One region of the Solibacillus sp. genome, then DNA from elsewhere that is predicted to be linked to it. Evidence: riboswitches for the same ligand, from Rfam matches in the RefSeq annotation. Region 1 holds a riboswitch; the other holds the start of a gene.
What was found. Region 1 has a riboswitch for S-adenosylmethionine ahead of ABS917_RS17690 (bifunctional homocysteine S-methyltransferase/methylenetetrahydrofolate reductase). Riboswitches for the same ligand answer to the same signal wherever they lie in the genome.
Positions count from the first base shown of each region.

Region 2: linked by a shared signal. The riboswitch ahead of metK (methionine adenosyltransferase) and the one ahead of ABS917_RS17690 (bifunctional homocysteine S-methyltransferase/methylenetetrahydrofolate reductase) in region 1 are both predicted to bind S-adenosylmethionine.

Region 1 covers NZ_JBELZM010000025.1:27,929-31,145, forward strand. Annotated here, with positions in the region: gene metH (methionine synthase) at 1-117, opposite strand, end outside; gene ABS917_RS17690 (bifunctional homocysteine S-methyltransferase/methylenetetrahydrofolate reductase) at 110-1,954, opposite strand; SAM riboswitch class I at 2,057-2,154, opposite strand; gene hemG (protoporphyrinogen oxidase) at 2,242-3,217, opposite strand, start outside.
Region 2 covers NZ_JBELZM010000003.1:14,479-17,695, reverse strand. Annotated here, with positions in the region: gene ABS917_RS04390 (gamma carbonic anhydrase) at 33-545, shown strand; gene metK (methionine adenosyltransferase) at 642-1,838, opposite strand; SAM riboswitch class I at 2,101-2,216, opposite strand; gene pckA (phosphoenolpyruvate carboxykinase (ATP)) at 2,415-3,217, shown strand, end outside.

The DNA.
Region 1 (3,217 bases):
GTCTTCTCCGCCAAAATCTTCATATGTTAGGTTTTCTGCCTGAAGCATCGTCCCCATGGCACCATCGATGATAAGTATTCTTTTTTGTAATTGCTCATGAATTGGGTGATTATACATTCGACTGAACTCCTTTACTTTCCACATCATATTGTTTTACATAGTCCATTAATTCCAGCGTCATATCATAGCGTAAAAACGGTGTAATTATATAAATACCGTTAAAGTATTTGCATGCTGTATCGAGCAGCTCTTTGGCAATGGCGATTCCTTCTGCTGTCGATGCTTCCTTGTCATCCCCGCAAGCAGCCATGCGCGCAAGTACTTCATCGGATAATTTAATGCCCGGTACTTCATGATGTAAAAATTCCGCGCTGCGTGAAGATGTAAGTGGCATAATCCCGATATAGATCGGTGTTTCCAAATGCTTCGTCGCCTCATAAATTTCGATAATCTTTTCTTTCGTATAAACCGGCTGCGAAATAAAGTAATCTGCACCATGCTCGATTTTCTTCTCTAAACGGGCAACTGCACGGTCCAATACGCGGACATTCGGATTAAAGGCAGCGGCTACCGAGAAATTCGCCTGTTTGCGCAGTGATTTCCCAGTAAAAGAACCGCCTTTATTTAACTGCTTTATTAAGGAAATAAGCTCCATAGACGAAACGTCATATACGCTCGTCGCCCCCGGGAAATCCCCCACTTTTGTCGGGTCCCCTGTGATGACAAGAATATCATGAAGTTCCAGCGCATCAAGTCCCATTAAATGTGACTGAAGCCCAATTAAATTGCGGTCACGGCACGTTAAATGCGGCAACGAACGAATTCCATGCTCTTTTAAAATAGCGGCCATCGCGATATTACTGATACGAGGCGAAGCAAGTGAGTTATCAGCCATCATAATGACATCGGCTCCCGCTTTTGCCAGTTGTTTTGCCCCTTCGACAAATCCGTCAATTTCCAGATGACGCGGTGTATCAAGTTCAACAATAACGGAGCGTTCACGTTTTGCTTTTTCGTGGAGCGGTTCTTGCTTACGTGGCTCCGGAATACGGACAAATTGTGTTTGCCCAGGTTTTGCTTCTTTCGTTTCAATTGGCTGCATATTCGCCAAACGTTTTTTTACAGCTGCAATATGCTTCGGTGTTGTTCCGCAGCAACCGCCAATTAAACGGACTCCCTGGTTTACCAGTTCAACTGCTGCACGCGCAAAATAATCGGTTTCCGACTCATAGACAACACGGCCATCTTCAATATCTAATAACGATGCATTTGGATAAGCCGATAAAAACGCCTTATTCGGTAAATTGACCCCTTCAAACGCCTGAATTGTATGGAAAGGACCTAATCGGCAGTTGCTCCCAACAATATCTGCACCTAATCTTTCCAAATCATGAAATGCTTCATTTAAAGACATTAAATTTTGAAGGACACCTGGTTCCTGCATTGTGACTTGGGCAATTATCGGTAAATCGGTCATTGAACGTAATAGATGGACACAATGTGATAATTCTTCAAAATCGTAATACGTTTCCAGCAAGAATCCATCCGGTTCACCAGCTAGTAATACTTCTGCCTGCTCTTGGAATGCGGCTAAGATTTCGTCTAATGTCGCATCACTTTTTCGGATTCCGCGAATACCACCAATCGTCGCCAGAACATATTGCCCATCAAGGGAGGCAGCACGCTTTGCGATTTTTAATGCAGCTTCATTAAATTCCATGACACGATGTTCATAGCCATAACGTGCAAGCTTAATCCGGTTTGCTCCGTATGTATTTGTTTGAATAATATCTGCACCCGCTGCAATATATTCACCATGAATTTTCTCTATAATATCAGGACGTGCAATATTCATCTCTTCATGACAATAATCCAACCCATATGAATAAAGAAGTGTTCCGATTGCCCCGTCTGCTGTTAAAACGCGTGTTTGTAATTCTTCAAGTAAACCCATTGCCTTCACTCCATCATTTACAGTATTTTCAGTATATTAACGATACAAAAAAGCCTTCTTTCATTAAATAAAAGAAGGCATAGTAGTTATCGACTTAATCCCTTCTCATCTTCTGGCATTTGCCACTGGATTTAGCACCTGACTTAATGTTGGTTGCTGAAGTTTCATCGGGCCAGTCCCTCAACTTCTCTTGATAAGAAAATAATATGAATTTTTAAAATAATTAAATGAATCATAACGTTATCTAATACTTACGTCAATACCCTTTAGCGGAATGAAGTATTTCTTTACATAATTCGACTAATAATCTGTTCAGCCGTTTTTTTGCCGTTTAAAATACAGGCACCGATTCCTACTCCGAAATAGGCACATCCCGCTAATAGAACATTCGGGTAATCAGTTGCCATTTGCTGTATAACATTGGATAATGCCTCATTATGTGCCAGATCATAGCGGGGCATTTGATCAACCCACTTTGTTACATTGACTACTGTAGGTTCTGCTTTAACACCTAAGCTAAGACGTATATCTTCCAATGCAACTTTCGTCAGCTCTTCATCAGACATAGCAGCCAACTCTTCATAACGCGGATTAATATTTTTATAAAACAGGCGAACGAGTAAATTGCCTTCTGCCGACGTATGTTTCCATTTACGGCTCGTCCATGTCGACGCATTGCAAACTAAATCACTATTATGCGAAACGATAAAGCCTGTACCATCTGCAGGTAAAATATCGTCCGGTACATCAAAGCCAACATACATCGTTATAGCAGATGCCGTCGTGAACTTTTTCAGCTGTTCCTCCAATGAATCATCCTGTATGACATGACGTACCGTTTCATTCGGAACGGCAAGTACTACAACATCCGCTAAAATTGTCTCATCTTCCAGCACGACTTCATATTGCTCTTCTTTTTTACGGATTTGCTTTGTTACCGTCTTTTTCATGAATTCAACTTCCGGCAGCTGTTCCTCTAAACGATCGATCAATGCCGATAAACCTGGACGGAAAGAAATAAACTTCTTGTTCGCAGCTTTTTCGAATTGCTCACGATGTGCTTCGAATCCTTTAATAATCGATCCGTAGTTGTTTTTATAATCCACTAAATACGGCAGAGTGGATGCCAGGCTTAATTGATATAAATCACCTGAATAAACACCCGCTAATACAGGTGCAATTTGCTTGCGGACAATTTCTTCCCCTAAAAAATATTCTAAAAACATGCCGATAGAGCTTTCTTTTGTAAATTTAGTATTCGGG
Region 2 (3,217 bases), on a different contig from region 1:
TACAATTTTATAGAAGAAATGAGGAAATGAAAATGATTTACCCTTACAAGGATAAAATACCGACGATCCACCCTTCCGCATTTATTGCCGACTATGCCACAATCACCGGTGATGTGACTATAGGAGCCGAAACTTCAATTTGGTTTAACACAGTAATCCGAGGCGATGTGAACAAAACAATAATTGGCGACCGTGTCAGCATCCAGGATTTGAGCTGCCTTCACCAAAGTCCCGCTTATCCTCTCATTATTGAAGATGAAGTAACAGTTGGTCATCAAGTTATATTACATAGCTGTACAATTAAAAAACGCGCTTTAGTTGGTATGGGTTCCATCATATTGGACGGGGCCGTTATAGGCGAGGGAGCATTTGTCGGTGCCGGCAGTCTTGTTCCACCGGGAAAAGTGATACCTCCTAATTGTTTAGCAATGGGTCGCCCAGCAAAAGTCGTACGTGAAGTAACTGCAGAAGATCGTGCAGATATGGATCGGATTATTTCCGAATATGTAGCGAAGGGACAATACTATAAATCGCTTCAGAAGTAATTTCACTGTTTGTCGAAATCTCTACCTATTAATTAGATGGTTAACTGGAAATTATAAAAAAGGAGCTATCCATTTAACTGGATGCTCCTTTATTTATTAAATTCCTGCTTTTGCTTTTAATTCAGCTGCTTTATCCGTATTTTCCCATGGCACATTTAAATCTGTGCGACCGAAATGTCCGTATGCTGCTGTTTGCTTATAGATTGGGCGACGTAAATCAAGCATTTTAATAATGCCTGCAGGACGTAAATCAAAAAGTTCACGAACCCAATTTACGATTTGTGATTCAGCTACTTTTCCTGTACCGAACGTATCAACTGCGATTGAAACAGGTTGTGCAACACCGATTGCATATGCCAGTTGCACTTCAGCACGGTCAGCTAAGCCAGCTGCTACAATGTTTTTAGCAACATAGCGTGCTGCATATGCTGCAGAGCGGTCAACTTTCGTTGCATCCTTACCAGAGAATGCTCCGCCACCATGACGCGCATAACCGCCGTAAGTATCAACAATTATTTTACGACCAGTAAGACCTGCATCTCCTTTAGGTCCGCCGATTACGAAGCGGCCTGTCGGGTTGATGAAGTACTTTGTAGCCTCATCCAATAAATGAGCAGGAACTACCGGTTTAATAACGTGTTCTTTAATGTCTGTTTGGATTTGTTCCAATGTTGCTTCTTCATCGTGCTGTGTTGAAATAACGATTGTATCCACACGAACCGGTACATTGTTTTCATCATATTCGATTGTTACTTGTGTTTTACCATCCGGACGTAAATATTCCAATTCCCCTGATTTACGCACTTCTGTTAAACGACGCGCTAATTTGTGAGCTAAAGAAATAGGCATCGGCATAAGTTCAGGTGTTTCGTTACATGCATAACCGAACATTAAACCTTGGTCGCCTGCACCGATTGCTTCAAGTTCATCTTCAGTCATTGAACCTTCACGTGCTTCCAATGCCTGGTCAACACCTTGTGCAATGTCTGGTGATTGTTCTCCCACTGCTACTAGTACTGCAAGATTTTCAGCATCAAAGCCGTACTTACCGCGTGTATAGCCGATTTCTGCTACTGTATCGCGGATAATTCCTTTCATATCTACATAAGTAGAAGTTGTAATTTCACCAGATACTAATACTAAGCCTGTTGTTACCGTAGTTTCACAAGCTACACGTGCATTTGGATCTGCAGCTAAAATAGCGTCTAAAATGGCATCCGAGATTTGATCACAAATTTTGTCCGGATGTCCTTCCGTTACACTTTCTGATGTAAACAGTCGACGATTTGTCATGTCATTTCCTCCTAAATCACTTTGGCAATTGTTTTTTATTGATACGGTACTCATTACCCATGTCCGTCATATTGCAATTACGCTTCTGCGTATCCGCCTTTTTAACGTCAAGCTATATTTGCTTTAACACGAGGGTCTGAAAGGCTGTAACTATATAATTTTCGCTCAGTACGAAATTGCAAAACAAAATAAAAAAAATCCTTTCTCTCATAGCCGTGTTCATCACACGTGAGGAAAGGATATTACGTTTCGTTACCTTTCACTCTTATCGTTCAAGGGAAATTTTGCCCTTGCATCAGGTTGGCACCAACACGTATAAAATATACGCAGGTTGCCGGGTTTCATAGGGCCTGCCCCTCCACCAGCTCGGGATAAGAGTATCCGTTCAATTAAACATCTTACGCAAAAAATCAAGTACTGTCAACAAATTTTGACTTTTTTCGATCCGCTAAAATTTACGAAAAAATAATTTGCAATTAGTATAGATTATTTCACTTAATGTGTTATACTATTTTTGAATTAGGAATCAACTCCCCTCTATAAGGGAATACTATAAAAAAGGATGGTATTTAATAGATGAATTCGGTAGAAATTGCTAACGAGCTGAAAGAACTTTTAAACGGGGAAAACATCAAAACTCAATTATCTGTTCCACAATTAATTGAAAAAGCGACATCACGCGGAGAAGCAACGCTAACTGTTGAAGGTGCATTACGTGCTGAAACAGGCAAGTATACTGGCCGCTCTCCAAAAGATAAATATATAGTAAAAGAAGAAATTTGCGACAATAAAATCGATTGGGGTAAAGTAAACCGTCCGATCTCAGCAGAAGTATTTGATAAACTTTATGTAAAAGTTGTAAATTACTTAAAAGAACGTGACGAGTTATATGTATTCAACGGTTTTGCTGGTGCAGACAAAGAGTCTCAATTATCTATTAAAGTAATTAACGAATATGCTTGGCATAATCTATTCTGTCATCAATTATTCATCCGCCCAACAGCAGAAGAATTGGCTAAACACGCTGCCGAGTTTACAATTGTATCTGCGCCAAACTTCAAAGCAGATCCTGAAGTAGACGGTACTGGATCGGAAACATTTATTATAACATCTATCGAAAAGAAAATCATCTTAATCGGCGGAACTGAGTACGCAGGTGAAATGAAGAAGTCAATCTTCGGTATTATGAACTACTTGTTACCTGAACAAGGTATCTTCCCGATGCACTGCTCTGCTAACGTTGGTGAAGAAGGCGATGTAGCATTATTCTTCGGTTTATCTGGTACAGGAAAAACAACGTTATCAGCTGACAAAGACCGTAAATTAATCGGTGATGATGAGCATGGCTGGTCTGACAATGGCGTATTCAACATTGAAGG